Regions from separate parts of the Sellimonas sp. genome, predicted to be linked through region 2. Evidence: a T-box and tRNA genes for the amino acid it is inferred to sense, from the RefSeq annotation. Region 2 holds a T-box; the other regions hold tRNA genes.
What was found. A T-box is a leader RNA that pairs with one kind of tRNA and senses whether it is charged. The one in region 2 lies ahead of leuS (leucine--tRNA ligase), so its partner is inferred to be a tRNA-Leu.
Positions count from the first base shown of each region.

Region 1: it encodes a tRNA-Leu, which carries the amino acid that the T-box ahead of leuS (leucine--tRNA ligase) is inferred to sense. The anticodon was not compared.
Region 3: it encodes a tRNA-Leu, which carries the amino acid that the T-box ahead of leuS (leucine--tRNA ligase) is inferred to sense. The anticodon was not compared.

Region 1 covers NZ_JBKSWG010000005.1:25,428-28,706, reverse strand. The annotation lists gene ACLROL_RS03040 (beta-ketoacyl-ACP synthase III) at 1-778, opposite strand, end outside; gene ACLROL_RS03035 (YwaF family protein) at 957-1,619, shown strand; tRNA gene ACLROL_RS03030 (tRNA-Leu) at 1,709-1,792, shown strand; gene ACLROL_RS03025 (hypothetical protein) at 1,911-2,438, opposite strand; gene ACLROL_RS03020 (ABC transporter ATP-binding protein) at 2,435-3,073, opposite strand; gene ACLROL_RS03015 (DUF2705 family protein) at 3,085-3,279, opposite strand, start outside.
Region 2 covers NZ_JBKSWG010000001.1:95,436-98,714, forward strand. The annotation lists gene ACLROL_RS00400 (CvpA family protein) at 1-330, shown strand, start outside; gene ACLROL_RS00405 (hypothetical protein) at 410-832, opposite strand; T-box leader at 1,092-1,317, shown strand; gene leuS (leucine--tRNA ligase) at 1,437-3,279, shown strand, end outside.
Region 3 covers NZ_JBKSWG010000004.1:118,133-121,411, reverse strand. The annotation lists gene ACLROL_RS02760 (sodium-dependent transporter) at 1-371, opposite strand, end outside; gene infC (translation initiation factor IF-3) at 764-1,258, shown strand; gene rpmI (50S ribosomal protein L35) at 1,297-1,494, shown strand; gene rplT (50S ribosomal protein L20) at 1,525-1,881, shown strand; tRNA gene ACLROL_RS02740 (tRNA-Leu) at 2,016-2,100, opposite strand; tRNA gene ACLROL_RS02735 (tRNA-Leu) at 2,337-2,421, opposite strand; gene pap (polyphosphate:AMP phosphotransferase) at 2,527-3,279, shown strand, end outside.

The DNA.
Region 1 (3,279 bases), on a different contig from region 2:
TGCGGCGGTTTGCCTGATGGAGGACGAACCAGTCGATATCTTCAACTGTAAGTCCTGCTTTCTCCAGAACTTCTTCCGTAACCTGAGGTACGGAGCGCACTGCGAACTGGAAGACTGCTCTTCCATCCATCTGGATGTAGAAATTTTTCGGAATCTCCTTCCCTTCCTTGTCTGAAAGGAATTCCAAAAATTCTGCCGTGCATCGGTTATGGCAGATGAGGGCCTCCCCTCTGCTTCCGTCCAGATGAGCTGCAGGAGGATAAGGTGTACCTTCTTCTGCCCGCAGGATGACTGCCCCGGCTCCGTCTCCAAATAAGATACATGTGCCTCTGTCGGTCCAGTCCACAAGCGAAGAAATACATTCGCTTCCAATTACAAGTATGGTCCTGTAAATCCCTGCCGCAATATACGCCTGCGCTGTCTGGTATCCAAATACAAATCCTGTACATGCCGCCTGCATGTCATATCCGGCCGCATTGACTGCCCCGATTTCTTCCTGCACGGTACATGCCACGCTCGGGAAAAGAACATCTGGCGTACTGGACGCCACGAGGATGAAATCGATCTCCTCCGGCTTTATCTTGGCATTTTCCAGCGCTCGCTTTGCCGCCTCAGAAGCCATGAAGGATGTCGTCTCCTTGTCTGCAAGGTGGCGTCTTCTCACGCCGGTGCGTTCCTGTATCCATTCGTCATTTGTCTCAACCATCTCAGACAGGTCATCATTGCTCAAAATTTTAGGCGGGATATAGGATCCCGTCCCGCATATTCTTCCTATCATATGTTTTCTCCAGATTTTTATTTTGAACTTAAAATACTTTGACATTCAAACTATATTACAAGGACACTGTCCTGTCAAGAGATTTTGTACTATAATGTAGTCAGAACGTATATTTTTCACAAAACCTTTTACCCTATTTCCATGAGAAATTTTGTATGACACAAAAGGAGGCGTATCCATGAAATCCGGACATTTTCCCCTACATATCGAAACCGTCTTGACTGCCGTCGGGATCTTCATGGCTCTCAGCGAACTGTGGAAACAGTATGTGATTACTTTCTGTGTAAATGGCGGTACGTACGACTGGTGGTATTTTCCTTTCCAGCTCTGCTCTATCCCCATGTACCTTCTGATCCTCCTTCCATTTTTCCGCAGAAGTCATATCCAAAGAGTCTTCTATACGTTTCTGATGGATTTTTCTCTCCTGGGCGGAATCTTCGTCTTTTTGGACACGACAGGCATGCACTATCCTATCCCTGCCCTGACCGTTCATTCCTATCTCTGGCATATCGCCCTCATCGGCATCGGACTTGTCTGTGGTCTGTCTGGAATCGCAGACTACACATGGCGAGGATTTCGCATGTCCGCTCTTCTTTTTGGCATTCTCTGCCTCCTGGCCGAAATTCTGAATCTGTCCATCGGCAGGATCGCAGATATCAATATGTTTTATATCAGCCCGTACTATGAAATGTCCCAGGCTGTCATATCGGTCATCACGCACCGGTTTGGCAACCCTGTGCGCATCGTATTCTACATCCTGGCTATCTTGGCAGGCGCTCTCCTCCTGCACTTTGTATGGCAAAAACGATTTCTCTCGTCTCATGCAAGGCACAGATTTTGACCCTCTTACGGGTCTCCAAAAAAATTTTCAAATTTTTTCAAAAAGTATTTGCAAAATCTAAAACTTTATGATATTATATCACTTGTCAAGCGGATATGGCGGAATAGGCAGACGCGCTAGATTCAGGTTCTAGTCCTCGCGAGGGGGTACAGGTTCAAGTCCTGCTATCCGCATTGATAACAGAAAGGAAATCTCAAATCGAGATTTCCTTTTTTTGTGCAGTAAACCCGGCAAGAATCTGTGATGTTGCATCAACAGAATTTTACCGGGTAAGTAAATCAATTTTTATTTTTATTTTTTCATAATGCAGTCCGCCAGCTCATCAGCCGACTCCTCATGGATATTTTTCAGCCGCTGGACAAATTGGTATTCTGCTTCTTCATTCGGCTCACTTCTTAATCTGTCTATAAGATACGAGTGTATATCCCGCGCCGTCTCAACTATTTCATTTTTTTTACATGTTTCCCCAAGACTAGTCAGATAGGAGCTATGATACACCAAAGTCTGAAATTTCTCCTCTTCCATTTTCACATTTGTGATGTTGTCCTGGAGATAATTTTTTCTTTCCAGGATATCTGCCAAAAGCTCCTCTTTTTTCAGTGTTCCGTTCTCTAACCTGGAATAAACATCCTTTATATCCCTATTTACTTTTTCTTCTTGTTCTGACATTCTCATCGGGACTTCCTGCTCTTTCACATTCTCTTCCTGTTTGGTAAACAGTTCCTTTTCCTTGGCCGAGAGAAAAAAGACTGCTCCTATAGACGCATAAACAAACACAATGACGCCAAAACAGATTCCGATTACTTTTTTCCGTTTCATAATACTGTTTCCTCTACAATTTTACCCGATGAAATTTTCAGGATCACGTCGCACAACTCTTTTAAATCTTCTTTATGATGCGTTGCAACTATGATCGTTGCTCCCCTTTCCCTTTCTTCTTTTATAATATTATAAATCAGCTGCACTCCTTCTTCGTCCAGAGCATTTGTCGGCTCATCAAGCAATATAATATTTTGCTTTTCGAAGATCGCCTGTGCGATATTCAATCTTTGTTTCATTCCAAGAGAGAACTTTTTTACTTTTTTCTTTGAATCGGGATCCAATCCTACACGTTGCAAAGCATGTCTGATATCTTCAGCTTCCGCGCTCTTTTTGATCTTACTAAGCAGCTCTAAATTTTTGCTTGCTGAACATCCTGGCAAAAGCTCCATATTCTCTATGACAATGCCCGTATCCGGAGGAAAGGAGATGGTTTCATGCAGCTTCTCTCCGTCGATCACGATGCTTCCGCTGTCCAGACGGATCAAACCGCTGATCGCCCTCATAAGCATCGTCTTTCCCGAACCATTCTGTCCATATAGACCATATACTTTACCGTTCTCAAATTCATAGGACACATCATCTATAACCTTATTGTTTTTTATCGTTTTGTTTATATTTTGTAGCAGAATCATAAATCCCTCCGTTAAAAGATATCTTTTTTTCTAAACTTTTGTATTGAAAAAACACATACGATCACTGACGCCATGACTAAATATGTAAGCGCAAACTCATAGTTTACATCGATATCCCCCTGTTGTATCGCACCATTTCGAGTCCCAAAAAAAAGATTCGGGAAAAACAGGATTCCTATACCGTACAGTCTCTCCGATCTCATCGT
Region 2 (3,279 bases):
GAGACCAACTATCTGGGACTGATGGAACAAAATGGCATCCAGGTGGAAAGAGACAGTGTCAATGCTGAGAAGACGGAGACGATCAGCGGAAAGATAAGAAAGATCGCGCAAGGTGTTATTGACGGAGATTCCCACTTTTATCTGATGCTGGAAGGATCCGATGAGATCTTTGATGTCTCTGTCGTGGATTTCATTGACATTATTAAGTACGACGTGGGACAGGAAGTGACATTGGAATATAAAGAAGGAGAAAATGCAAACGTCGTTCTCTCGCTCAACGGAGAAAAGAAAGAGACAAAAAGCGATGATGCGCAGAATGAACAGCAGTAAAGCTTTTTCCGGATTGAATAAAGGAAAATAAAAAATGGTCAGGCCCCTCTGGATGAGGGGCCCAACCATTTTACTTCTTTTAGTTTAAAAGGGCACAATCAGTCAAATCAACATGGCTTAAGTCATTCTTGTCTGCACTGATACTTATGTAGAAATCGATGTTGAAATCTCTGGAGATTTTTTTCAGTTTTTCAATAAATTCCGGGATATCATCGAGTGATATATGTGCATGTTTTAAAATACCGTCGATAAAGATGGACTCAATGTCGTGGTTGGCGCTTGTCATGCCGTAGATGAAACCGAGATAAGCGTCGATATTATCGATAGCTTCGTAATCATCCATGCAGATTGCGCGGATGTCAAAGGATAAGCTATAGGTGTCCCGATGGCTCTTCTTTATGAAGAAGACATTTCCATCGCTTTCTTTTGATGCAGTGTTTGCAAGTGCAATCATCTGCTGTGTTTTTCCGGTGCCTTTCGGGCCTGTCAATAAATTAACCATATGCAAAATCTCCTTTTAACTATAAATTTTTCTGATGAAATGACTTGTGATTATTATACACCAAATGCGGGAATGAAACAACCTTTTTTGTCAAAATTAACAAAAACAAAGAAGAAAAGAATGACAATATAAAAAGAAGTTGCATAACAGATAAGAGGAGATGCCGGATGACGGCGAGGAATGGGCAACAAAGTATGATGGGATTACTTGACAAATTGGGTCAATGCCGGTAAAATTATCAAGAATAAAAAGATATCAGATAAAAACGATAGAAGAGGAATAGTAAGAGAGAAAAGTCTTTCAGAGAGCTGTCGGACGGTGCGAGGCAGCAGACCGGAATCTCCCAACTCGCCTCGGAGTTCTTCTGGTGAAGGAATGAAGGAAGTAGCCGGAAGCGGGTTTTCCCGTTACAGAAAAAAAGGGCGTCTGTCATGCGACAGGCGAATAAGAGTGGTACCGCGTAAGTCATTGCTTTCGTCTCTTGTACATACAAGTTTCTTGTATATGCAGAAGAGACGGAAGCATTTTTATTCTGCAGGAAAGTCAAAAGACTTTTCGGCAGGATTGGGTTTTATGGCAACAGAGATATAAGGAGGAAGAGATTATGTCAGTACCTTACAATCACAGAGCCATTGAGAAAAAATGGCGTCAGCACTGGGAAGAACACCCGGTCAATGTTCAGGAAGATGAAAGAGGAAAACATGAGAAATATTACTGTCTGGATATGTTCCCGTATCCGTCAGGAAATGGGCTTCATGTAGGGCATTGGAGAGGATATGTCATTTCAGACGTGTGGAGCCGTTACAAACTCCTTCAGGGATACTACATCATTCACCCGATGGGATGGGATGCATTCGGACTTCCGGCTGAAAACTACGCTATCAAAATGGGAGTTCATCCGGCAAAATCAACAGCAGAAAATGTAAAAAATATCAAACGACAGATCAACGAGATCGCGGCTCTTTATGACTGGGACAGAGAAGTCAACACGACAGACCCGAATTTCTATAAGTGGACACAGTGGATCTTCGTTAAGATGTTTAAGGAAGGACTTGCATACGAGAAAGAATTCCCGATCAACTGGTGCCCTTCCTGTAAGACAGGACTTGCCAACGAGGAAGTCGTAAATGGAAAATGTGAGCGCTGCGGCACAGAAGTGACAAAGAAAAATCTGCGTCAGTGGATGCTGAAGATCACAAAGTACGCGGAAAGGCTCCTTGCAGATTTGGACAAACTGGACTGGCCGGAAAAGGTAAAGAAGATGCAGAGCGACTGGATCGGAAAATCCTATGGTGCGGAAGTAGATTTCCCAGTGGACGGACGCGAGGATAAGATTACTGTCTACACGACAAGACCGGATACTCTTTATGGAGCAACCTTCATGGTACTCGCCCCGGAACATGCACTTGCAAAAGAACTTGCGACTGACGAGACGAGAGAAGCGGTAGAAAAATACATTTACGATGCGTCCATGAAATCCAACGTGGACCGTCTTCAGGATAAGGAAAAGACCGGTGTGTTCACGGGAAGCTATGCAGTAAACCCGATGAACCAGAAGAAGATCCCGATCTGGCTTTCCGACTATGTACTTGCCGATTATGGTACCGGCGCCATCATGTGCGTGCCGGCTCATGATGACCGTGACTTTGCATTTGCAACAAAATTTGGCATTCCGATCATCCAGGTTATCGCAAAAGATGGAAAAGAGATCGAAAATATGACCGAAGCGTACACCGAAGCTGCCGGAACAATGATCAATTCCGGAGAATGGAACGGAATGGAATCTGCGGTCCTCAAAAAAGAAGCGCCGATGATGATCGAAGAGCGCGGTATCGGAAGAAAGACTGTGAACTACAAACTCCGCGACTGGGTATTTTCCCGCCAGCGTTACTGGGGAGAACCGATCCCGATCGTACACTGCCCGGACTGCGGTGCGGTACCGGTTCCGGAAGAAGAGCTTCCGCTGACACTTCCGGATGTGGATTCCTACGAACCGACAGGAACAGGAGAATCCCCGCTTGCAGCTATTGATTCCTGGGTCAACACGACATGTCCGGTCTGCGGAAAACCAGCCAAGAGAGAAACAAACACCATGCCTCAGTGGGCAGGTTCCTCCTGGTACTTCCTCCGCTACGTGGATCCGCACAACGATAAAGAACTTGTATCAAAAGAAAAAGCAGATGCGATGCTTCCGGTAGATATGTATATCGGAGGGGTGGAACATGCGGTACTGCATCTTCTGTACTCCCGTTTCTATACAAAGTTCCTGTACGACATCGGAGTTGTCGATTTCGACGAACCATTTACAAAATTGTTCAACCAGGGAATGATCACAGGAAAGAACGGAATCAAGATGAGCAAGTCCAAAGGAAATGTCGTTTCCCCGGATGCTCTCGTGAGAGATTACGGATGCGATTCTCTGAGAATGTATGAGCTTTTCGTAGGAC
Region 3 (3,279 bases), on a different contig from region 2:
GCAGCTTCTTTACCACCGCCTGTCGCAAAAACTGCCAGATATTTTGTAACCCATCCTCCGATTACAGAATAATAAGGGAAGATAATGATTGGTACCAGGGATGCCAGAACACCGAGAAAGCCGAAACGCTTATCTAACTTCTTGAATGCTCCGATGGCACTGAGTCCCGTTTTACGTCCGATAGCAATCTCCGCAAGCATAAGGGAGAAACCGAAAGTGACAGTAAGGATCAGATAGATGAGAAGGAATGTTCCTCCTCCGTACTGGGCTGCCAGATAAGGGAAACGCCAGATATTCCCTAGTCCTACAGCAGAACCGGCCGCAGCCAACACAAAGCCGAGTCTACTGGAAAAATTACTTCGCTCTTTCATTTGTACCCTCCTAATCTCTCAATAACTTATTTCTGTATCACTTTAAAGTAAGTGTGTATATTATGGCATAGTGGTATGCAAAAAGCAAGAAAAAAATTATATTGAAAAAAGTATTTGACATAGAAAGGAGGCTGTGATAATATAACTGTTGTATGAAAAACAAAGCAGAGTATCCGCTCTCACCGCAGCACAAAAGAGTGACTGATGGTTAAATATCCAGATCCTTGTATCCGCTAGAAAGAGGGGAAAGGGAGAGATGTTTGTGGGTAGTCTGTGGCTGTCCGCTTTTTTTGTGCGTGAAACTGTCAGCAGACAAAGTTTGGCAACAGAAAACGGACAGGACAAGGAATGAGTATTTCTATTTACGGAGGTGTACTACAATTAGCGAATTAATGATTAACGAGCAGATCCGCGACAGAGAAGTGCGGGTTATCGGACAGGATGGGGAACAATTAGGAATTATGTCTGCAAAGGAAGCTCAGAAGCTTGCGCAGGATGCGGAGCTGGATCTCGTAAAGATTGCTCCGACAGCAAAGCCGCCGGTATGTAAGATCATCGATTACGGCAAGTTCAGATATGAGCAGGCAAGAAAAGAGAAAGAAGCAAGAAAGAAACAGAAAACTGTAGATGTAAAAGAAGTTCGATTATCTCCAAATATTGATACGAATGACTTGAACACAAAAGTAAACAATGCAAAGAAATTTATCCAGAAAGGAAATAAAGTAAAAGTAACACTTCGTTTCCGCGGAAGAGAAATGGCTCACGTGCAGCAGAGCAAACATATCCTGGATGATTTTGCGGAACACCTGAAAGATGTAGCTGTAGTTGAGAAGGCAGCAAAGATGGAAGGCAGAAGCATGAGCATGGTTTTAACTGAAAAACGTTAAAAATAAACTTATTTTATTATTTAAGGAGGAACATTATTATGCCAAAAATCAAAACAAATAGAGCAGCTGCAAAGCGCTTTAAAAAGACAGCAACAGGACAGTTAAAGAGAAACAAAGCTTACAAGAGCCATATCTTAACAAAGAAATCCACAAAGAGAAAGAGAAACCTCAGAAAAGCGATCATCACAGATGCAACAAATGTGAAGAACATGAAAAAAGTATTACCGTACTTATAAGAGTTGGAAGAATAGAAGGAGGAGTAAGACATGGCAAGAATTAAAGGCGGAATGAACGCAAAGAAGAAACACAATAGAGTTTTGAAGTTAGCGAAAGGATACAGAGGAGCGCGCTCCAAACAGTACAGAGTGGCAAAACAGTCTGTTATGAGAGCACTCACAAGCTCATACGCTGGACGTAAACAGCGCAAGCGCCAGATGCGTCAGCTTTGGATCGCACGTATCAATGCTGCTGCAAGAATGAATGGATTATCCTACAGCAAAATGATGCACGGATTAAAGGTAGCAGGAGTAGAGATCAACAGAAAGATCCTTGCAGATATGGCTATCAACGATGCGGCTGGATTTGCAACACTTGCAGAACTTGCAAAAGCAAACCAGGCTTAATATTAGTTTAATAGTAACATGAGAAAAGACATCTCGAAGTCCAAGCGACTGGAGATGTCTTTTTTAGGCTAATTGTTTGGAACTAAAAAACCCTTCTGGTATAAATACATACCAGAAGGGTTTTTAAATCGAAATGCGGAAGATGGGACTTGAACCCACACAAGCGCAATGCTTACAAGATCCTTAGTCTTGCTCGTCTGCCAGTTCCGACACTTCCGCAAGCAACCGCTTTATCGGCTGTCCGAGGTATATAATACTATAAACTGGATAGAATGTCAAGAAAAAAATAAAATTTTTTTGCAATTCTGTAAAAGGAAAAATCTTTCCTGCACCAGGCTACAATTTGTAAAATGAAAGTGCTATACTTATACAATAATTGGCATTGTAGCCGAAAGGACAGCAGCTTATAGTTTATAAAAAGAAAAAAGAGAACTTAAAAAGTTCTCTTCAAAGGATGCGGAAGATGGGACTTGAACCCACACAAGCGCAATGCTTACAAGATCCTTAGTCTTGCTCGTCTGCCAGTTCCGACACTTCCGCAAGCAACCGTTTTATCGGCTGTCCGAGGTATATAATACTATGAATCGGACAGAATGTCAACAATAAATTTAAAAAAATAAAAAAATTGGAAAAGGAGGAAACTTTATGTTGGAACAGATTGATCTGTCGAAAAAGATGGAAAAAACAAAATATAAAGAGCAGATGAAAGAGCTGACTGTAAAGCTTGGACGACTGCAGAGGGAATGCCAGAAAGCAGAAATTCCGGTCATGATTGTTTTTGAGGGATTTGATGCTGCAGGGAAAGGGCTTCAGATCGGAAAGCTGATCCAGGCTCTGGATCCAAGAGGATTCGAAGTATTCGCTGTAAAAAAAGAGACAGAAGATGAAAAGTTTTATCCTTATATGAAACGATTCTGGATGAAGACGCCGGAAAAGGGGAAGATAGCGGTCTTTGATACGAGCTGGTACAGGAGAGTACTGGAGGAGCATTTTGAGAAGCAGCTGACGAAGAAAGAATTGAATCAGACATTCCAGGCGATCTTGTCATTTGAGAAAGAACTGACAGATGACGGACAGTTGATCATAAAGCTGTTTCTTGCTATTGATCAGAAAGAACAGAAAAAACGGTTTGAGAAACTTTCCTCTATCAAGGAAACGATGTGGAGAGTGACAAAAGACGATTGGAAGAGAAACGAAGGCTATCCGGAATACCTGGCAGTCAATGAGGAGATGTTGAAGCGTTCTGATACGGAGTATGCGCCGTGGACAATCGTGGAGGCCACGGATAAACGTTATGCTACAGTTAAGATTTATAAGACGGTAATCGCAGCTATGGAGACAGCGCTGGAGAAAGGGAAAAAACCGGGGACGATAGAATGTGGAATTGATATGGATGAG